Regions from separate parts of the Pseudomonas sp. NFACC46-3 genome, predicted to be linked through region 2. Evidence: predicted binding sites of a transcription regulator. Region 2 holds the regulator's gene; each other region holds the start of a gene.
What was found. Region 2 encodes FliA, which starts transcription of late flagellar genes. Its sites were predicted from a motif close to CTAAAGTTTNNNNNNNNNNNGCCGNTAA; they were not measured.

Region 1: a site for FliA is predicted at 5,097-5,124, ahead of BM300_RS08135 (methyl-accepting chemotaxis protein). Genes of this name have one in related genera too.
Region 3: a site for FliA is predicted at 2,967-2,994, ahead of BM300_RS10360 (methyl-accepting chemotaxis protein). Genes of this name have one in related genera too.

Annotation. Positions count from the first base shown of each region.
Region 1 is NZ_FOTH01000005.1:67,107-74,597, reverse strand. It holds gene BM300_RS08160 (hypothetical protein) at 1-574, opposite strand, end outside; gene BM300_RS08155 (adhesin) at 634-1,227, opposite strand; gene BM300_RS08150 (hypothetical protein) at 1,229-1,675, opposite strand; gene BM300_RS08145 (AAA family ATPase) at 1,998-2,522, opposite strand; gene pnuC (nicotinamide riboside transporter PnuC) at 2,519-3,082, opposite strand; gene BM300_RS08135 (methyl-accepting chemotaxis protein) at 3,341-4,975, opposite strand; gene BM300_RS08130 (undecaprenyl-diphosphate phosphatase) at 5,250-6,080, shown strand; gene BM300_RS08125 (DUF1294 domain-containing protein) at 6,077-6,496, shown strand; gene BM300_RS08120 (MmcQ/YjbR family DNA-binding protein) at 6,501-6,851, opposite strand; gene BM300_RS08115 (LysR substrate-binding domain-containing protein) at 6,848-7,491, opposite strand, start outside.
Region 2 is NZ_FOTH01000030.1:46,372-53,862, forward strand. It holds gene flhB (flagellar biosynthesis protein FlhB) at 1-392, shown strand, start outside; gene flhA (flagellar biosynthesis protein FlhA) at 732-2,861, shown strand; gene flhF (flagellar biosynthesis GTPase FlhF) at 2,873-4,222, shown strand; gene fleN (flagellar synthesis regulator FleN) at 4,339-5,169, shown strand; gene fliA (RNA polymerase sigma factor FliA) at 5,166-5,909, shown strand; gene BM300_RS24015 (chemotaxis response regulator CheY) at 6,077-6,448, shown strand; gene BM300_RS24020 (protein phosphatase CheZ) at 6,467-7,252, shown strand; gene BM300_RS24025 (chemotaxis protein CheA) at 7,283-7,491, shown strand, end outside.
Region 3 is NZ_FOTH01000007.1:98,142-105,632, forward strand. It holds gene BM300_RS10350 (sterol desaturase family protein) at 1-740, shown strand, start outside; gene BM300_RS10355 (NADPH-dependent FMN reductase) at 737-1,330, shown strand; gene BM300_RS10360 (methyl-accepting chemotaxis protein) at 1,359-2,870, opposite strand; gene BM300_RS10365 (MalY/PatB family protein) at 3,051-4,199, shown strand; gene BM300_RS10370 (VOC family protein) at 4,325-4,729, opposite strand; gene BM300_RS10375 (SDR family oxidoreductase) at 4,917-5,774, shown strand; gene BM300_RS10380 (DUF421 domain-containing protein) at 5,946-6,389, opposite strand; gene BM300_RS10385 (hypothetical protein) at 6,397-6,915, opposite strand; gene BM300_RS10390 (CinA family protein) at 6,927-7,427, opposite strand.

The DNA of each region.
Region 1 (7,491 bases), on a different contig from region 2:
AGGCCTGTGCGACACGGCCCCCGGATACAGCGATGGCCAGGTTGTTTTTCTGTTGGTTGAAGTTCCCGGCGGTCACGTTGATGCCGATGTTGCCGGAGCCACTGTTGCCTGCATTGGTGAGCGAGGCGTTGTTTTGCGTCGAGTTGTTCTTGACGTAGTTGTTGTTATTGACCTGCGTGGCGCTGGAGGCGGCGACAGCCGAGCCGAAGATAAAGCTTTCGTCGGCGGTGGCCAGGGCGGCGGCGTTGTCCTGCTGGTTGCCGTCGCCGCCGGCAATGTTGGCGCCCATATTGCCGTTGCTGCCATTGAGCGAGTCAGTGGCTTCAGCGGTGTTTCTGGTGGCCTGGTTGGTCACCACGTTACCGTCGCTGTTCTGCTCATCCAGCACCGTAGCCCCAGCGCCGGCATTGATGGAGAGCAATTGATCCAGCGTCGGCCCTTGCTGATGGCCATTGCCGTGACCGTGACCATTGCCATGGCCATTATTGTTGTCGTTTCCTCCAGCCTGTGCCGCCATTGTCATGACCGCGGCGAGAGCGAAAACCAATGGTTTGAGTGCCATTGTAGGTTTCATGGTGTTTCTCCTTGCGTGTCGTTGGTTAAGTGTCAGTACTTTCTTATGTAGCCTCCGGGTCAATCCGCGACTCGGATGCTCAGGGTGTTAGCCATGCGGTTTCCCACCCCTGCGCTCTGGTTCACCTGGATTACCCCTCGGCTGCCGGTGAAGGCCTGGTCGCTGGTAACGACCTGGCGACTGCCGGTTGGGGCGCCAGTTGCTCCTGAGTTCGGTGGCAACGCCACGTTCTGTTGAGACAGGGCGCTGTCGTCAATGCTCTGCGGATGGGCACTGATGCCCACCCGCATGACATTGGCCATCTGGTTGTTGGCCCCGGCGGACTGGTTGACGCCCAGCACACCGTTGCCGTTGGTGAAGGAGTGGCCGCCGATACGGGCGGTGGCGGTCATGGAAGGGGCTGCCTGCGTGTCGACGCGTTGCTGCACGCGGGTGCTGGCCTGGGCGTGGCTGCCAATGGCGATGGCCCGGGTGTTGGTTTGCTGGATCTGGTCGCCGGCGGCTTGGTTGACGTTGAAGTTGCCGGTGTAATGGCTGCCGGAATCCTGCAGGTTGGCGTTACTGACCACCGCAACACCTGGATCGGCAAATACGGTGAAAGAACTGAGCAGGGAAAGCATGAACAGGGCGAGCAGAAACAGCACGGGCTTCATATCACTGACCTCCCGCCAGCCGACCCAGCGGGGCCAGGCCGGAACTCAGCGAGCGGTTGATGGTGCCGGAGATCGCGCCGCCGCTACCGCCACCGTGACCGGCATTCATGCCCGGCATGCCGTTGGGATTGGTCACGACGTTCAGACCTTGCACGCCAGTATTCGGGTTGACGGTGTTGCGGATCGACGAGCCGCTGGCCACGCTGGCAAATTCGCCGTCACTCAGTTCGGTGCTGGCGGTCGCCTGGTGGATTCGTTCGGAGGGGTTGGCATTGACGGTGGTTGGATAGGGGTCTTTGCCACCGTTGCGACCAATTGCGATGGGCTGCACGTCGCGGTTGAGCACAATGACGCCGTTGCCCTCGGCCTGCGCCGGCAGACTGAGCGTTGCGCTGGCGGCGCAGCCGGTTAACAGCAGGCACGTCAAACTTTTCTTGAAAGTCCCCACGGCATCGATTCCTTCTTCGGTGGGCTGGCCCTTGTCAGCGTTGCGAAGTGGGAGAGCATGTGTTGTGCCGTGTTTTGAAATGACTTGTAGTTCAAAGGGTTAGAGTTTTTTTGTATGACCCGCCGGTCGAATCTGTTTCATCCGTGAGACAACCCTGTGGCGGTTAATGGCCGTGCGCTATCGTTTGGCTATGGATCCAGGCTGTGGGAGGGGAGTGTTTCAAGAAACTAACAGTGAGGATGACAATTGTGTGAAAGGGCGCTGGGGCAGGGTTTGAGGGGGGGCAGGTGTTTCAAGAACGCAACACATCCCTCGCGATACGTCAGATTTCGAGCAGTCGGGTCACGGCGGCGAACACCTGGTCCCGACGTTGCGTCCAATCGCCTTCAATCACTTGGAAATGCCGTTGATGCCGAACCAGCCAACGCTCGATCGCCTCGAAGAAATCCATGCGTTCTGCCAGTTCGGGTTGGCAGCGCAAACCGTCGCCGGTCCATTCGACTTGCTCGGGGCTCAGCAACAAGTGCAGGTCATAATGGCGGGCCAGCAGGGCCGGCTCGAGCCAGTCCGGGCAGTCGCCGAACAGGGTCTGGCTCCAGAGGATGTTGCTCAGCAGGTGCGTGTCGAGGATCAACAGCGCCGGCCGGCGGGCACGCGCCTCATCTTCCCAGGCCAATTGGCTGGAGGCGATGTCGGTGATGTCCGCCAGGCAGGTGTCGCGTTGGGTCTGCTCCATGAAATGGCGTACGTACTCATCCACCCGCACGCCACCAAAATGTTCCTGCAATTGCGCCGCCAGCCAACTCTTGCCGCTGGATTCCGGGCCGGTCAGCACCACCACCTTCATGCGCGCAGGGCCGGGTCGGCGCGCCATTCCCGCCAGCCTTGCACGGCCAACAGGGTGAACAGGGCATAGAGCGCGGCAGTCAGGTGCAAGCCTTTGTAGATGAACAGGCCGACGAAGATCACGTCCAGGGCAATCCACAGCGGCCAGCATTGCACGCGTTTCTGCGCCATCCACCACTGGGCCACGAGGCTGAAACCGGTGAGCGCGGCATCGAGCCAGGGCTGGGCGGCATCGGTCCAGTGGGCCATGGCGGCGCCCAACAGCAGGCTGCCTGCCGCACCGATAGCCAGGCCGGACAGCACTGACGCCCCACCGAGACTGCTGACCTGGCGTCCATCATGATTGTGCCCGGCACGGGTCCATTGCCACCAACCGTAGAGTTGCAGCACTGCGTAGACAACCTGCAGCAGCATGTCCGAGTACAACTTCACCTCGAAAAAAATCCAGCTGTACAGCAACACCATGACCAGGCCTATCGGCCAGCACCAGGGGTTCTGCTTGACGGTCAACCAGACAGCGATCACGCCGAGGGCTGCGGCAAACAGTTCAAGCCCGGACATGGCGGTTCCTTGGGGAATAGAAGAGGGCGGCGATTGTAAACGCTATGGCGTGGGCAGCTCCAATACCAATGTTGAATGTGCCGTCGCTATCGCGAGCAAGGGATTACGTTCGTTCCCACGCTCCTGCGTGGAAATGCCGCCAGGGACGCTCCACGTTCCGCTTCTGGAGGTGACGCAGAGCGTCACGGGATGCATTCCCACGCGGAGCGTGGGAACGATCTAATCCAAAGCCCGCTCCCACAGGGGGGCTACCGATCTTTAGACCCGGAACTGCGTGAGCAACCCGTTCAACTGTTCACTCAATGCCTTGAGGCGGGTGCTTGCCTGGCTGGATTGTTCGGCGGCCATGGCGGTGCTGTGGGACAGGCCGGCGGCCTGGGTGACGTTCTGGTTGATGTCTTCCACCACATGGGCTTGTTGCAACGTGGCGCTGGCGATGGAGGCGTTCAGGTTGTTGAGATTGCGCAGGGCCTGGCCGATGGCGTTGAGGCTGGCACCGGCCAGGCCGGCCTGTTCGATGGTCAGTTGCGAAGCACGGCTGCTGTCGCCGATGACTTTCACGGCGGCTTCGGAATGGGTTTGCAGGCGCTCGATCATCGCCTGGATCTCTGCAGTGGACTTCTGAGTACGCTGGGCCAGCAACCGCACTTCATCGGCGACCACCGCGAAGCCCCGGCCCTGTTCGCCGGCGCGGGCGGCTTCGATTGCGGCGTTGAGGGCCAGCAGGTTGGTCTGCTCGGCAATGGAGCGAATTACCTCCAGCACGCTGCCAATCTGGGTGCTTTCACTCGCCAGGGTGCGGATCACTTCCACCGCCTGGTCGATGGTCTGGGACAGGCGGTCGATCTGCTGCAAGCTGCCATCGATGTTGACCTGGCCTTGCTGGGCCTGGGATTCGGCGTCGCGCATCTCGTTGGCCGCGTGCTCGGCGTTCTTGGCCACGTCCTGCACGCCATAGGTCACTTCATTGATCGCGGTCGCCACCAGCTCCATTTGTTGCGACTGCTGCTGGCTGCGTTCCTGGGCCTGCGCCGCGTCGTTGCCCAATTCACTGGAGGATTGCCCCAGCGCACTGGCCGAAGCTTGCAGTTGGGTCACCACTTGCCGCAACTTGGCGGTAAAGGCGTTGAAATGCCGCGCCAGTTGAGTGACTTCGTCCTGGCCGTGGGTGTCGAGGGTGCGGGTCAGGTCACTCTCGCCGCTGGCGATGTTGGCCATGGCGTTGACCGTTTCCTGCAACGGGCCGACGATGCTGCGCACGATCAGGGTCAACAGCAGGCCCATGAGCAGGGTGATGACCAGTCCAACCACCGAGGCCTTGATCACCTGCGATTGAAACTCGGCCTGGACGTCATCCACGTACACGCCTGAGCCGATGATCCAGCCCCAGGGCTCGAACAGTTGGACGTAGGAGGTCTTGCCCACCGGGGCCTCGGCGCCCGGTTTCGGCCAGAGGTAATTGATCATGCCGGCGCCCTTGGACTTGGCGATGGCAACCATCTCGTTGAACAGCGCATAGCCGTTCGGGTCACGGATGGCCGAGAGATTCTGGCCTTCAAGCTTCGGGTTGGTCGGGTGCATGATCATGACCGGCGTCAGGTCGTTGATCCAGAAATAATCAGCCTGGTTATAGCGCAGGCCACGTACGGCGCTGAGGGCCTGCTTTTGCGCGGCGTCACGGGTAAGGGTCCCGGCAGCTTCCAGGCCTTGGTAGTAAGTCAGCACGCCGCTGGCGGTCTGTACCACATGCTGGGTTTTCTGCACCTTGGCTTGGTAGAGGTCGCTGTGGATCTGTTTAAGCATCAAGGCGCCGAGCGTGAACAACATCACGATGGCCACGACCAGGATGAGCCACAAGCGTCGGCTGATCGACACACTGCGCAAGCTATTCATACGCTGTCACTCCGGTTTTTTTATTCTTGTCATATCGACGGCCGGCACTGTAGCGCCCGGCCGCTATCGGTCATTGACCTGAGTCACAACGCGGCAGCGTTATCAGGGCTCGTCTGATAGGATTTCGGCCCCGCAGCGCAAAACCTGAGCCGGTTCTCATTTTTCATTGGTTTTTTTTGAAAGGTCGCGGTTATCGTGCACCCGCTGCGGGGGACCTGCATGACACTTGAATATTGATAAGACCTGCATGAACAGCGTCTTTTTTGGGGGATGAATGGATTTGTGGACCGCCTTTTCGGCACTGATTCTTGGCGTAGTAGAAGGCTTGACGGAGTTTCTGCCGATTTCCAGCACGGGACACCAGATCATTGTCGCTGACCTGCTCGAGTTCGGCGGTGAGCGTGCGATGGCGTTCAACATTATCATCCAGCTCGGCGCGATCCTGGCGGTGGTCTGGGAGTTTCGCCGCAAGATCTTTGACGTGGTGCTGGGCCTGCCGACGCAGCCCAGCGCCCGCCGCTTTACCGCCAACCTGCTGATCGCCTTCCTGCCCGCCGTGGTCTTGGGCGTGCTGTTCGCCGACTGGATCCACCACTACCTGTTCAACCCGGTCACGGTGGCCACCGCGTTGGTGGTGGGCGGCCTGGTGATGCTCTGGGCCGAGAAGCGCCAGCACCAGGTGCACGCCGCAACGGTGGACGAGATCTCCTGGAAAGATGCCCTGAAGGTCGGCCTGGCCCAATGCATTGCGATGATCCCAGGCACCTCCCGTTCCGGCGCGACCATCATTGGTGGCCTGCTGTTCGGGCTGTCGCGTAAAACCGCTACCGAGTTTTCGTTCTTCCTGGCGATGCCGACCATGGTTGGCGCGGCGGTCTACTCGGGCTACAAATACCGTGAACTGTTCGTCCCGGCGGATTTCCCGGTGTTCGCCATTGGCTTCGTCACCGCGTTCATTTTCGCCATGATTGCGGTCAAGGGCCTGCTGCGATTCATCGCCAGCCACAGCTACGCCGTGTTCGCCTGGTATCGAATCGCCTTCGGCCTGTTGATCCTGGCAACCTGGCAGTTCGGCTGGGTGGACTGGACCGCTGCCAAGCCATGAACCAATCACGCAGCCGCAAACACGCCGGGCGCAATGCTGAAGGCACCGTGCAGCACCTGCGGCTCAAACTGATGCTGTTTGCGCTGCTCTGTGCCTTGCCGTTGTTCGGTTCGCTCCTGTTGGGGCTGCGGGCGGTGTCGTGGGTGCCGATGGTGGCTTATGGCGGCGTCAGCGTGGTGGCATTCCTGCTGTACTGGAGCGACAAGCGCAAGGCGCGCGCCGACACCTGGCGCACCCCGGAGAATGTGCTGCATGCGGTGGAGCTGGCCGGCGGTTGGCCCGGAGCCTTGCTGGCCCAGCAGCTGTTTCGCCACAAGACTCGCAAAGTGTCGTTTCAGGTCGTGTTCTGGTTCATCGTGCTGTTGCACCAGGTGTTCTGGATCGACCAGTTGTTCCTGGGCAGCTATCTGTTCTGAATGACTAGAGCAACAAGCCCACCTGGGTGCGCTTGGGCAATTTGCTGACCACCAATTGGTGTGAGCGTTGCAGCAGGCCACGCAACTCTTCGGCCCCCAGCGGGTAGGGCACTTGCATGATGACCCACTGGGCCCGCGCCAGGTAAGGCGCGGGGTGAATGCCCGGTCGGTCGCAATGGCCCAGGAACAGATCCTTGTCGACCTTGAACGCCAGCGAGTCGCCTCGCAGGCCCTGCAGGGCGAACATCTTGTTCCCGGCAATGGAAAACACCCGCACGCCGCCCCATTTGTAGTCCTCCCTGGCGCCGGGCAGGCCCAGGCAAAACTGCGCGACATCCTCTTCGCTCAACCTCATATCGTTCTATCTCCACAGCCCTCGAAGGCTTCCACCAAATGATCGATCCATGCACGCACCGCTGGCAGCACGCCACGCCGATGCGGGTAGACCGCCTGGAGCCAGCCATCGGGCGATGACCATCCAGGCAAGAGTTCCACCAGTGTGCCGTCCTGCAATTCCTGCTCGCAATACATGCTCGGCAATAAGGTGAAGCCCAGGCCGGCGAGGGTGCAGGCCCGGCGCACAATGAAGTCGTCGATGCCCAGGCGGGCTTCCAGGCTCAGTTCCACCCGCTGCCCATCGGCGCTGACCAGGCGCAGGTGCACCTGGCGATCGGCTTCCAATGCCCCCAGCACCGGCAGTTGCTTGAGATCGTCCGGGGTTTCGATCCGCCGTCCTGCGACAAAGGCCGGGCTGGCAACCATCATCAGTCGCGCCTGGCGCAGGCGCCGGGTCATCAGCAAGGGATCCTCGTCCCCCAGATCGCGCACGCGCAACGCCACATCGATGCCTTCGCCGATCAAGTCCACCCGCCGGTTGAGCAGGGTCATATCCAGTTGCACCAAAGGGTATTTCACCAGGAAGGTTTCGATTATCGCCGGCAGGAACTGGTGGGCCAAGCCCACCGGACTCGACACCCGCAGTCGGCCGCGGGGTT
Region 2 (7,491 bases):
AGCGCGAGGTGTCCCAGCGGCGGATGATGGCGGCGATCCCCGACGCCGATGTGGTTATCACCAACCCGACTCACTACGCCGTAGCCCTCAAGTACGACCCCGAAAAAGGCAACGCTCCGGTGTTGCTGGCCAAGGGCAGTGACTTCCTGGCGCTGAAAATCCGTGAAATCGCCGTGGCCAATGAAGTGATGTTGCTCGAATCCCCGGCCCTGGCGCGATCGATTTACTACTCCACCGAACTCGATCAGGAAATCCCTGGCGGCCTGTACCTGGCCGTGGCCCAGGTACTGGCCTACGTCTACCAGATCCGCCAACACCGCGCCGGCAAGGGCAAGCGCCCCGAGCCACTCAAGGATTTGCCGATTCCGCCGGATTTGCGACGGGATTCCTGAGTCTGGCTATTGCAGGCGTTGAACCAGGTGCAGAACTGTTTGGAGCGGGGACACGGTGGACCTGTGGCGAGGGAGCTTGCTCCCGCTGGGCTGCGAAGCGGCCCCAAACCAGACCCACTCAATTCCCCAGGCATACCTGAATATCCCAGATTCAGGGGCCGCTTCGCAGCCCGTCGGGGATAAATCCCCTCACTACAGGTTCTGCGTTCGGCGGGGCATGATTTTTCCTGTAGCGCCCTCCGTTCCTACCTGCGGCCAAAGTTGGAAGGCTTCTTGCAATACCCCGTCTGCGCCCGTCCGGGGCGTCAAAAGTTTGCTTTACAGGCACGGGGATTATTGGTGGATCGCTCTCAGTTACTCAGCACCGCTCGCAGCAACGTAGCAGACCTCAGCCGGGGTAACCTGGGTGTGCCGCTGTTGCTGCTGGTCATGCTCGCCATGATGATGCTGCCGGTGCCGCCGTTCCTGCTGGACGTGTTCTTCACGTTCAACATCGCGCTGTCGATCGTGGTGCTGCTCGTTTGTGTCTACGCCTTGCGGCCATTGGATTTCGCAGTATTCCCCACCATCCTGCTGGTAGCCACGTTGATGCGCCTGGCGTTGAACGTGGCCTCCACCCGGGTCGTGATGATCCACGGGCATGAAGGGCACGCTGCCGCCGGTAAGGTGATCCAGGCGTTCGGTGAGGTGGTGATCGGCGGCAACTATGTGGTCGGTATCGTGGTCTTCGCCATTTTGATGATCATCAACTTCGTCGTGGTGACCAAGGGTGCCGGACGGATTTCCGAGGTGAGCGCGCGTTTTACCCTCGATGCGATGCCTGGCAAGCAAATGGCGATCGACGCCGACCTCAACGCCGGCTTGATCGACCAGAGCCAGGCCAAGCTGCGTCGTCTGGAAGTGGCCCAGGAGGCCGAGTTCTACGGTTCCATGGACGGTGCCAGCAAATTCGTACGCGGTGACGCCATCGCCGGTTTGCTGATTCTGTTCATTAACCTGATCGGCGGCATGGCCGTCGGTATCTTCCAGCACGGCATGACTTTTGGCGATGCCGGTAAGGTGTACGCCCTGCTGACCATCGGTGACGGTTTGGTGGCGCAATTGCCATCACTGTTGCTATCCACAGCTGCTGCGATCATGGTGACCCGCGCTTCGGGCTCCGAAGACATGGGCAAGCAAATTGGTCGTCAGATGTTCGCCTCGCCCAAGGCCTTGGCCGTGGCCGCAGGCTTGATGGCGGTGATGGGGATCGTGCCGGGAATGCCGCACTTTTCCTTTCTGACCATGGCTGCCATGGCTGCCGGTGGCGCCTACCTGTTCTGGAAAAAGCAGAACGTGCAGAAAGTCCAGGCCCTGCAAGAGGTCAAGCGTCAGCAGGAGCTGCTGCCGTCGCCGGCCCGCGCCATGGAAACCAAGGAACTGGGCTGGGATGACGTGACGCCTATCGACATGATCGGCCTGGAAGTCGGTTACCGCCTGATTCCATTGGTCGACCGCAACCAGGGTGGTCAGTTGCTGGCGCGTATCAAGGGGGTGCGCAAGAAGCTCTCCCAAGACCTGGGCTTCTTGATGCCCACCGTGCATATCCGCGACAACCTCGATCTGGCGCCGAGCGCGTATCGCTTGACCTTGATGGGGGTGATCCTGGCTGAAGCCGAGATCTACCCGGATCGCGAGCTGGCGATCAACCCGGGGCAGGTCTACGGCAGCCTCAACGGCATCACCGCCAAGGATCCGGCTTTCGGCCTGGAAGCGGTGTGGATCGAAATCAGTCAACGGGCCCAGGCGCAGTCCCTTGGCTACACCGTGGTGGACGCCAGTACAGTGGTGGCGACCCACTTGAACCAGATCCTGTACAAGCACTCCAGCGAGCTGATCGGCCACGAAGAAGTCCAGCAACTCCTGCAAGTACTGGCCAAAGGCTCGCCGAAGCTGGCCGAAGAGCTGGTGCCGGGTGTGGTTTCGTTGTCGCAGTTGCTCAAGGTGCTGCAGGCGCTGTTGGCCGAACAGGTGCCCGTGCGCGACATACGCAGTATTGCCGAGGCTATCGCCAACAACGCTTCCAAGAGTCAAGATACCGCCGCCCTGGTGGCTGCGGTTCGGGTCGGCGTGTCCCGTGCAATCGTCCAAAGCATTGTAGGCACTGAGTCTGAGCTGCCTGTGATCACCTTGGAGCCAAGGTTGGAACAGATATTGCTCAATAGTCTGCAGAAGGCAGGACAAGGCTCGGAAGAGGGTGTTCTGCTGGAGCCAAGCATGGCCGAGAAGCTGCAGCGTTCGCTGATCGAAGCAGCCCAGCGGCAAGAGATGCAAGGCCAACCGGTGATCCTGCTGGTGGCCGGTCCGATTCGCGCGATGCTCTCGCGATTCGGGCGCCTCGCGGTTCCGGGGCTGCATGTGCTGGCGTACCAGGAAATACCGGACAACAAGCAAGTGACCATCGTTGCGACAGTAGGGCCCAACGGCTGAGGTAGTGGTTTATGCAAGTGAAGCGTTTTTTCGCCGCCGATATGCGTCAGGCCATGAAGCTGGTTCGTGACGAGCTGGGCGCTGAAGCGGCCATCATCGGTAATCGCCGGATCGCTGGCGGTGTCGAACTGACGGCTGCGCTGGATTATAAATTGTCGGCGCTGGCTCCCCGGGTTCCGAACATGGAACTTGAAGACGAGCTGCGCAAGACCCAATCGCGCATCGCCAGCGCCCAGGCCGAGCTGAGCCTGCGCAGCAGCGAAGGCGAGGGCGCGGCAGGCACCAATCGTCAATTGTTTGCCGGTCAGCCGCTGACGGCCGGCCTGCCTTTGACTGCTGCCGAACCGCTGATCGAGCAGGCCCACGCCGAACCGCGTCGTCCTGAGCCAGCGCCCGCAGCGCCTGCCCGGGGTGTCGATCCGCGGGCCCTGGATTCGATGCGCTTTGAACTCAACAGCCTGCGTGAGCTGATGGAAGTCCAGCTCGGCTCCCTGGCCTGGAACCAGCTGCAAGGCAGCCGTCCAGCCCAGGCCAACCTGTGGCGTCGCCTGCAACGCATCGGCCTGTCCGGCCCGTTGTCCCGGGACCTGCTGGCGCTGATCAATGATATCGAGGAGCCTCGTCAGGCCTGGCGCATGTTGCTGGCGCACTTGGCGCGGATGATCGCGACCCCGGAAGTCGAGCCGTTGGAAGAAGGCGGGGTAATCGCCATGGTCGGTCCTGCCGGCATGGGCAAGACCACCACCCTGGCCAAGCTCGCCGCCCGTTATGTACTCAAGTACGGCGCCCAGAGCATTGCCCTGGTGAGCATGGACAGTTTCCGTATCGGCGCCCAGGAACAACTCAAGACCCTCGGCCGGATCCTCAATGTGTCGGTGACCCATGTGGATCCGGGTCAGTCCCTGGCCCAGGCGCTGGAGCCGCTGCTGCGCAAACGCGTCGTGCTGATCGATACCGCAGGCCTGCAAGCCAGCGATCCAGCCCTGCGCATGCAGCTCGAAAGCCTGGCCGGACGCGGTATCAAGTCAAAAAATTATCTCGTATTGGCAACCACCAGCCAGAAACAGGTTCTAACCGCCGCATACCACAGCTACAAACGCTGCGGGCTGGCCGGCTGCATCCTGACTAAGCTGGACGAAACGGCAAGCCTGGGCGAGGTGTTGAGCCTGGCGATCGGTCATGAATTACCGGTGGCCTACCTGACCGACGGGCCGCGGATCCCGGATGATTTGCATCTGCCGCGCCGTCATCAACTGGTCAGTCGTGCCGTGAGTGTGCAAATGCAGGAAGAACCCAGCGAAGAAGCCATGGCTGATATGTTCGCTGATATCTACCACAGCCCGACCAAGCAGGTCGGCTGAGGTAATCATGAATATTTTTTGTACCTACATCGATGGTCTGCCATGCATTGTTCCGTATGTGAACGCGCAGCCAGTAATGTGGCCTCCGTCTAAGTAAGACAAGGTAAAGAACGAACATGGGCAGCATGCATCCCGTACAGGTGATCGCGGTGACCGGCGGCAAAGGTGGCGTCGGGAAGACTAACGTGTCAGTGAACTTGTCCCTGGCTCTGGCAGAGCTTGGCCGACGGGTCATGCTGCTGGACGCCGACCTGGGCCTGGCGAACGTCGACGTGTTGTTGGGGCTTACACCCAAACGCACGCTGGCGGACGTGATTGAAGGGCGCTGTGAGCTGCGTGACGTATTGTTGCAGGGGCCGGGCGGGATTCGCATCGTGCCGGCTGCCTCAGGCACCCAGAGCATGGTTCACCTGACCCCGGCCCAGCACGCGGGCCTGATCCAGGCTTTCAGCGACATCGGCGACAACCTCGATGTGCTGGTGATCGACACCGCAGCCGGTATCGGTGACTCGGTCGTCAGTTTTGTCCGCGCGGCCCAGGAAGTGCTGCTGGTGGTCTGCGACGAACCGACGTCCATCACCGACGCCTATGCCCTGATCAAGTTGCTTAACCGCGACTATGGCATGAACCGCTTCCGCGTCCTGGCCAACATGGCCCAGAGCCCGCAGGAAGGACGCAACCTGTTCGCCAAGTTGACAAAGGTCACGGATCGTTTCCTGGACGTCGCCCTACAATACGTCGGCGCAGTGCCTTACGACGAAAGCGTACGCAAGGCCGTCCAGAAGCAACGTGCCGTTTATGAAGCCTTTCCACGTTCCAAATGCGCGCTGGCGTTCAAGGCAATCGCCCAGAAGGTCGATACCTGGCCACTGCCGGCCAACCCTCGCGGGCATCTGGAATTTTTCGTCGAGCGTCTTGTGCAACAAACAGCAGGGCCCGTGCTATGACAGCCAGCGGTTACAACCATCTCTACAAAAAATCGGCACGGGACGCCCAATACGAATTGATCGAGCGTTACGCGCCACTGGTCAAGCGTATCGCCTATCACTTGCTGGCGCGGTTGCCGGCCAGTGTCCAGGTCGAGGACTTGATCCAGGCGGGCATGATCGGCCTGCTCGAAGTGTCGAACAAATACGACGCGAGCAAGGGCGCGAGTTTCGAGACGTATGCCGGTATTCGCATTCGCGGTGCGATGCTCGATGAAGTCCGCAAGGGCGATTGGGCGCCGCGTTCGGTACACCGCAATACCCGCATGGTCAGTGATGCAATTCGGGCAATTGAAGCTAAAACCGGGCGTGACGCTAAAGATCACGAGGTTGCGGCCGAACTCCAGTTGAGTCTCGACGATTATTACGGGATTTTGAACGATACCTTGGGCAGTCGCCTGTTCAGTTTCGACGACCTGTTGCAGGACGGCGAGCATGAAGGGCTGCACGAGGATAATGCAAGTGCTCACATGGAGCCGTCGCGTGACCTGGAAGATGAACGTTTCCAGAGCGCGCTGGCGGATGCGATTGCCAATCTGCCGGAGCGTGAGCGGCTGGTCTTGGCGCTGTACTACGACGAAGAGCTGAACCTCAAGGAAATCGGTGAGGTCCTGGGGGTCAGCGAATCGCGGGTCAGCCAGTTACACAGCCAGTGCGCGGCCCGTTTGCGGGGGCGTTTGGGGGAGTGGCGAGCGCGTTGACAGGCAGTGTGGGGACACTGCGAACGAGGCTGGCCTGGCAGGTGCTGTACCAGTCTCCATCCGTTGTGCTCCAGACCGTTGTCGAGTGTTGTGCCGGATTGATTGAAATGGCGCGTCCAGGTGCTGGGCGCGTTTAAGACTGCTTGGAGGTCGAATTGGACAAGAACATGAAAATCCTCATCGTTGATGACTTCTCAACGATGCGGCGGATCATAAAAAACCTGTTGCGTGACCTTGGGTTCACCAACACGGCCGAAGCAGATGACGGGACCACTGCGCTCCCGATGTTGCACAGTGGCAACTTCGATTTCCTGGTCACCGACTGGAACATGCCGGGCATGACCGGTATCGACCTGTTGCGCCAGGTGCGTGCCGACGAAAAACTCAAGCATCTGCCGGTGCTGATGGTCACTGCCGAAGCCAAGCGCGAGCAGATCATCGAAGCGGCCCAGGCCGGTGTAAACGGCTATGTGGTCAAACCCTTCACGGCCCAGGCGTTGAAAGAGAAGATCGAAAAAATCTTCGAACGCATCGGTTAACGGCGCCACGGGGGAGCTATGGATAACGAATCTTCAATGGGCGATTTCGAATCGACCCTGAAAAAACATGCCCGCGAACTGGTCGACAGCCTTGAAAAAGGTCGCTTTGGCGATGCGGTTCAAATGATCCATGAGCTCAACCAGACCCGTGACCGCGGTCTGTATCAGGAGGTGGGCAAGCTCACGCGTGAATTGCACAGCGCGATTGTCAATTTCCAGATCGACCCGAATATGCCGCAGGCCGAGGAAGTCTCGCAGATCACCGACGCCACCGAGCGTCTGGGTTATGTGGTCAAGCTGACCGAGGCTGCGGCCAACCGCACCATGGACCTGGTGGAAAGCGCAACGCCCCTGGTCAATGGCCTGAGCGACGAAGCCCAGGCCTTGAGCACCGACTGGGGTCGGTTCATGCGGCGCGAAGTCGGCGCCGAAGAATTTCGGGAGCTGGCCCGTCGGGTCGACGGTTTCCTGACGCGCAGCAGCAACGAGAACCGCGCCGTGGCCAGTAACCTCAACGACATCCTGCTGGCTCAGGACTATCAAGACCTGACCGGTCAGGTGATCAAGCGCGTGACCCAGTTGGTCACCGAAGTCGAAAGCAACCTGCTCAAACTGGTGTTGATGGCCAGCCAGGTCGACCGCTTTGCAGGCATCGAACACGACCGTGAAGCGATGCTCGCTGAAAAAGATCCACAAAAACATCTCTCTCAGGGTGAAGGTCCGCAGATTCATGCCGATAAAAGAGAAGACGTTATGTCCGGTCAGGACGATGTGGACGATTTGCTGTCCAGCCTTGGATTCTGAGTTTTAGCCCTGTTTTAGGAGCAGCCATTAATGAGCTTCGGCGCCGATGAAGAGATCCTTCAGGATTTCCTGGTTGAGGCCGGCGAGATTCTAGAGCAACTGTCTGAACAGCTGGTCGAGCTGGAAAGCCGACCAGATGATGCGGATCTGCTCAATGCAATTTTTCGCGGTTTCCACACTGTAAAAGGAGGCGCCGGCTTCCTCCAGCTCAACGAGTTGGTGGAGTGCTGTCACATTGC
Region 3 (7,491 bases), on a different contig from region 2:
GTGATGTACTGATTGAAGTCATCGGCTCCGGGATCCTGGTTGCAATCACCTTCCCCGCCGTCATGTGGCTGAGCGGCAAGTTGCTCAGCCTGGTTGCCCCGCAGATGAAGGACGCGCTGGTGGCGATCCCCTGGGTCGCCGGGTTCGTGTTGTTCCTGTTGCTGGACGACATGACTCAATACTGGTGGCATCGCCTGACTCACCGGGTTCCCGCCCTCTATGCGTTGCATCGCGCCCATCATTCCGCGCCCTACATGAGTGTCCGGATCGTTTATCGCAACAACAGTTTTTATTACCTGCTCATGCCCGGGATCTGGCTGTCCGGCATGCTGATCTACCTGGGCCTCGCGCCGGTCTACTACGTTTACCTGATCATCAAGATGACTGTTATTTTCGCGGCGCACAGCAGTGTTGCATGGGATGACAAGCTTTATGGGGTTCGTGGTTTGCGGCCCGTGGTCTGGCTTCTGGAGCGGATAATTTCCACCCCATCCACCCACTCTGCCCACCATGGCTTGACGGCCGAGGACGGTGTCACTCATTACAAAGGCAACTTCGGCAACCTGTTGTTTCTATGGGATGTGCTGTTCGGGACGGCAAAAATCACGCGCCGACGCCCGCCAGCCTACGGAATCGAGCACCTGTCACCGATCAGTTGGCAAGAGGAATTGTTCTGGCCCGTCGTGCGCTCACGCCGTACCGCGCCCAAGGCCAGCGCACAACCGGAGGTGACGCAATGAGCCGCCACATCGTTGTGCTGTCGGGTTCCAACCGCGGGGACAGTCAGTCGCTCAAAGTGGCGCGTTATCTGCGCCAGCGACTGACGGATCTCAACCTGTGCGACGCCAGCGACTTGATTGACCTGGCCGCCTGCCGATTGCCGCTTTGGCCGGAAAAAGACCGCGATGAGGTGTGGCGTGCCCAACAATCGATCCTTGCCAAAGCGACAGCACTGATCGTGATCAGCCCGGAGTGGAATGGCATGGCCTGCCCCGCGCTGAAGAACTTCTTCCTCTATGCGGGGACCAAGGAGCTCGGGCACAAACCCGCGCTGTTGGTGGGCGTCTCGGCTGGACTTGGCGGCGCCTATCCCATCGCCGAGCTGCGTGCGTCGAGCTACAAGAATTGCCGGATCATGTATTTGCCGGAACAGCTGATCATTCGGCAGGTGGAGTCGATGCTCAACGGCCAGGAGCCGGCCCACGAAGACGACAATCGCATTCGGGGGCGGGCTGATTGGGCGTTGCGCATGCTCTGCCAGTACGAAGTTGCGTTTCGCGAGATACGGCTGACCCTCGAACATCCTCCGGCGTTTGCTACCGGTATGTAGGCGCGGTGGTCACTGCAGATCCTGCCGCTCAGAGCGTCCCGGCTTTGCCATGAAACGCTTGCCCCAACACCGCCAAACGCTCTGCCAACGGCGGCAAGCACTGACTGCTGCGAGTCAGGATGCCAATGTTGTCGGCGTTGCGCTCAGCCACGGCCTGGACGCTCTGCAAGCGCTCATTGATCCCCATCGACGCCTTGGATTGTTCCTGGGTGGTAGTGGCGATCAGGTCGTTGAAATGGTTGATCACTGCGATGTCTTCCACCACGGCGTGGAGCAGTTGTGAAGCGAGTTGGCTGGCGGACACGCAGCGCGCCACTCCATCCCGGCTGTCTTGCATGGCGACAGCGGCCTGGCGGCTGCCCTGCTGCAGCTTGGCGATGATCTGCTGGATTTGCGTGGTGGACGTCGAGGTCTTTTGGGACAGGGTCCGGACTTCGTCGGCCACCACCGCGAAACCACGGCCCTGCTCGCCGGCCCGAGCGGCTTCGATGGCCGCGTTGAGGGCCAGCAGGTTGGTTTGTTCGGCGATACCATTGATCACATCCAGCACCTGGCCGATCTGTTGCGCCTGTTCAGCCAGGACTTGCACGGTTTCGTTGGTCAGGTTGATGCGCCCGGCCAGCTCGACGATCTCTTCTCGGGTCTGGTCAACCGTGCTGCGCCCGCGGTTGACCTGCTCGTTGGCCTGGCCGGCACGCTGCAAGGTCTGGTCGACATGGCCGGCGATGTTCTCCATGGCCTGGACCAGATGGCTGATCGCTCCGCTCATCTGCGCCACTTCATCGAGTTGGTGGCGGGCGCCGGTTTCCAGGGTCTGGCCGACTTGGGACAGGTCCTGGCCCAGGTCCGAGAGGTTTCGGGTGTCGCGCACCACGCCGTCCACCAGTTGGGTGACCTGCTGGAGGAAATGATCGAAACGCTCGCTCGACGAGACCTTGACGCCCTCGTTGTGCTGCCTGCCAGCGTCGTTGCTCAATTGCGCGGCCGCCACCAGAACCTTATCGAGCACATCCTGGTTTTCCGTGGCGTCGGCCAGGCTCTGGTTCGCCAGGTAAACCAGGATCACACTTTCCACTACCACGTAGAACGCGTGGAGAAAGACCATCGACCAGCCACCGTGGGTATCCATCACGAACACCGGATAACCCTGGTGTTGGAGCCAGTGAAAACCGAGGTGATGAACCGCAATGGTGGCGGCGGCCACGACAATCGGCAGCCAGTCACGGTAGAACGTCAACACGGCCAGCAGCACGAAGATCCCGAAGTGGAATTCGATCACACCCTGGGTCTGGTTGATGTGCAATGCCGCCATGACCATCAACGCCACCGCGATAACACAGCGCATGGCCCGAGTGCCCACCAGGACGCGATAAAGCGCGGTGCTCGCCACGCAGGTTGTCGCTCCGACCAGCAGCGCCTGGGTAAACGTCGAGTGCAGGAATGCCAGGCTCAGGGAATACAACAACGTGAGCCAAAGCAGCCCCAACATGATGCGATCGGCTCTACGGTGGTGATCGTTAAAGCGCACGGGCGATGTCATGGGGGTCGTCCTTTTCAAAGGCCTGGAGGGTCCGTTACCAATGCCGTTCACGTCTTTGGGGCGTTTCGACAGTGAACTGTAACTGATTATCATCAGTTGGTGGCACTACGCCACCAAGCTTTTCTCACTGGCCTTTGCTTTATGATGTTCGCCATCTCATGACTGACTGATGGAACCCCCATGACTTTCGATTTCGACACGGTATTGGAACGCCACGGCACCGGCAGTACCAAATGGAGCCGCTACCCGGCCGATGTGTTGCCGATGTGGGTCGCCGATATGGACTTCCCCGCCCCACCCGTGATCATCGACGCGCTGCACAAGCGCCTGGAACATCCGATGCTGGGCTACAGCGTGGCCCAGGACGATCTGCGCGCCGCCGTCGTGGCCGATCTGTGGAGCAAGTACGCCTGGCGCGTCGAGCCCCAGCAGATTGTGTTCCTGCCGGGTGTCGAGCCGGGCTTCAACATGGCCCTGCATGCCTTGGTAGAGCCCCAGCAGAATGTCGTGGTGCAGGTGCCCAACTACCCGCCGCTGCGCAACGCCCCAGGTCACTGGCAGTTGAACAAAGTGGAATTGCCATTCCACCCGGTCAACGGTGAATTCCACACGCCATTGGCTGCGTTGCGCGAGGCCTTGCAGGGCGGTGGCGCGCTGTTGCTGAGCAATCCTCACAACCCGTTGGGCAAGGTGTTTGACCGCCAGGAACTCAAGGCCGTGGCAGACATCTGCCTGGAGCAGGACGCCTGGATCATCTCCGACGAAATCCATGCCGAACTGTGCTTCGACGGCCGTGTGCACATTCCAACCGCCTCCCTCAGCCCGGAGATTGCCGAGCGCACCATCACCCTGATGTCCGCCAGCAAGGCCTTCAATATCGCCGGGTTGAAGACCTCGTTCGCCATTATCCAGAACACCAAGCTGCGCGAACGGGTCAACAGCGCCCGGGCCGGCATGGTCGACAGCGTCAATGCCCTGGGCCTTGAAGCGACCCGTGCGGCCTATAGCGAAGCCGGTCCGTGGCTAGAGGCCCTGAAGGCGTACCTGCAAGCCAACCGCGATTACCTGGTCGATGCAGTGAACACTCGCCTGCCGGGCATCACCATGACCGTACCCCAGGGCACTTACCTGGCTTGGCTGGATTGCTCCGGGTTGGGACTGGATGACCCGCAGGGCTTCTTCCTGAAAGAAGCCAAGGTGGGGCTGAGTGCCGGCCTGGATTTTGGCGACGACGCCGGTCAGTTCGTGCGCTTGAACTTCGGCTGCCCGCGGGCGCTGCTGGAGGAAGGGATCACGCGGATGGAGCGCAGCCTGAGGGCCAGGGGCTGATCCTGTGGCGAGGGAGCTTGCTCCCGCTGGCCTGCGAAGCAGCCCTCAGATAGGGGCCGCTACGCGCCCCAGCGGGAGCAAGCTCCCTCGCCACACAAGCTCCTGGCCGCAATGGGGTCTGTGCTTTATTCATGCATATCCGGCGCATGGACAAAGCACAGCTTGTTGCCCTCCGGATCGCGGCAATAGGCCCCAAAATAGCCTTCGCAATACTGCGGCCTCGGGCCGGGAGGGCCTTCGTCGGAGCCGCCCATGGCAATCGCCTGCTCCCAGGCAGCACGCACGGTTTGCGGGGAGTCCGCGGCGAAGCTCACTTGCATGCCATTGCCCCACGTAGCGGGCAGGCCATTGAAAGGCAACTGGACGAAAACCTGGGGCCAATGCTTGCCGGGCTGACGCCAGCCTTCTCCCGGCGGGCCCGAATCATTTTCGCCCTCGATACGCTCCAGCCCCAGGCAGCCGAGGACTGCATCATAAAAAGCGACCATTGTCGGCAGGTCGCGCGCGCCGATCTGTATGTGGCTGAACATTGCCCTGCTCCTTAAACGACACCTGTACTCACATTGGAGAATACAGGCCCATCCAATGTTCGCCAGGCCCCTCTATTCGCCGACGAAACACGCCTTACTACGCTCATCGACTGGCCGGACAATTCGACCGAACTCTGCCCGAAAACCCAAAGTCCACCCTCCATCGCAACCCACCTGGAGAACGACGATGGTCGACTACCCTTTCCCGCCTTTCCCTAAACAAAGCCAGCCGGTGCCCGGCAGCCAGCGCAAAATGGACCCTTACCCGGACTGCGGCGAACAGAGCTACACCGGCTCCGGACGATTGGCGAACAAAATCGCCCTGATCACCGGCGCCGACAGCGGCATCGGTCGTGCCGTGGCCATTGCCTTCGCCCGTGAAGGTGCGGATGTGGCGATTGCCTACCTGGACGAGCATGAAGACGCCCGGGAAACCGCACGCTGGGTCGAGCAGGCCGGGCGCCAATGCCTATTGCTGCCCGGTGATCTGGCGGACAAAGGCTTGTGCCGCAAGATCGTCGATGAAACCGTCGCCCGCTTCGGGCATATCGATGTCCTGGTCAACAACGCCGCGTTCCAGATGACCCACGAAAACCTGGAGGATATTCCCGACGAAGAATGGGGGCGTACCTTCGATATCAACATCACCGCGATGTTCAGGATCTGCCAGGCCGCCGTGCCGCACATGAAGCCGGGTGGCTCGATCATCAATACCAGTTCGGTCAACTCCGACATGCCCAAGCCGACGCTGCTGGCCTATGCCACCACCAAGGGCGCCATTGCCAACTTCACCGGCGGCTTGGCGCAAATGCTCGGCCCCAAGGGCATTCGTGTGAACAGCGTGGCACCCGGACCGATCTGGACGCCGCTGATCGTGGCGACCATGCCCGAGGAAGAAGTACAGAATTTCGGCTCCCAGACACCCCTTGGCCGCCCTGGCCAGCCGGTTGAAGTGGCGCCGATCTATGTGCTGCTGGCCTCGGACGAAGCCAGCTACATTTCCGGAGCCCGTTATGGGATTACCGGAGGCAAGCCGATGCTCTGATCAAGGTTGGGACTGCTTTTGTGGCGAGGGGATTTATCCCCGCTAGGCTGAAGCAGCCCTAAAAAGCTCACCTGGTATATCAGGCTGATCCCGAGTGTTGGCCTATTGGGGCTGCTTCAGCCCAACGGGGATAAATCCCCTCGCCACAATGAAGTTCGCCAGCACTCGGGGTTACTCCTTGGCAATCACCGAAATCTTCCCATTGCGCTCGATGATCGCGAACTTGATCTGCTCCAGGGCCTCGATGCCCTGGCTGGAGCGTGCCGCCTCCATGATGTCCGCCTCCACCAACCGCGCATGACGCATCCGCCCGTGCAGAATTCGTCCGTCCTCGACGATGATGGTCGGGCCACCGTCGATCAGGCGCGAAACCCATTGGGAGCGCAGTTTAAGCAATGAGAAGCCGACATCGATGGCAATCAGCGTCACGATCACCATCAGCGCGTTGGTCATCGAGAAATCATCCCCCAACAGCGCCTGTTGAGTGGCCTCGCCGATGATCATCAACAACACGAAATCAAAGGTGGTGATTTCTGCCAGCGAACGTCGCCCGGCGATCTTGAACAACACCATCAACGCCGCGTACATCACGGCCGCTCGCAGCACCGAATCCATAGGTCACCTAAGGAAAAATGAACTGATTGAAACTCACCGAGGCACCGCCAGGGGTTGCGATGCGGCTGTGATAGGTCCCGAAACCGTCGCCGAGCAATGACAGGTGCAGGCTGGCCTGCCCTCGTTCATCGGCCTGTACCCAGAGGGTCATGCCCTGCCCCGCGCCCGCCGAGCGCAGCGGTGCAGGTTGCAACGCTTGCACCTCGAAACCTTCCAGCCAATCGCCACCCAACTCGACTTCCAACACGGCGTTGGGCTGGCCCTTGAGACGGATGACCAGGACGTTGCTGGAGCCGTTGCGGTGGAAGGCCTGATACTCGACGCCCAGGCTGCCGTCGTCGCTGTGCAGCTCCCGGTTGCTCAGCGGGCCACGGGAGAACAGCCCCAGCAAGGCCAGGATCACCAACAGCACCAACACGTACCAGCCAACTCGCTCGAAACGCCAGACCTTGTGCTGGAACGCCATGTCTTCGCATACCGGAAACTGGCGGCTGCGGTGGTCGTCCTGCTCGTATGGATCGCTCATGGCCCGCCCTCCTATCGCCGCTCGCCGGCCATGGCGCGCTGGTGAAAGCCGGGCAGTTGTTGCAGCACGTATTCGGCGGCCCACAATTGCACCTGACCGCGACTGCCGAAGAAGCGCACGCAACGGCTGAACAGTGCTCGCTGACCGTCCACATCGAACGCCCAGGCAAAGCAGACGGTGCCGGCGGGTATTCCGTCCTTGTCGTCTGGCCCGAGCAGACCAGTGGTGGCCACCGCCGCATTGGCATTGGCATCGTGCAAGGCGCCGAGGGCCATTTCCTCGGCGACTTCACGGCTGGTGAGATTGAAGGTCTCGATGGTGCGCGGGCTGACACCGAGCAAGCGCTGCTTGGCCTCAGGGGAGTACACCACATAACCGCTTTCGATCAGTGAACCACTGCCGGGCACCTCGGCCAGCAATGTGACGATCTGTCCGGCGGTGCAGGATTCGGCTGTGGTCAGGCGCAGGTCATGATCGCGCAAATAATCAACCAGGATTTGGGCAACAGTCATGGCAGACGGTCCTTCGGGGATGCTGATGGGTTGACCTCTACCGTTGTGTTTCATTCCCTTTATC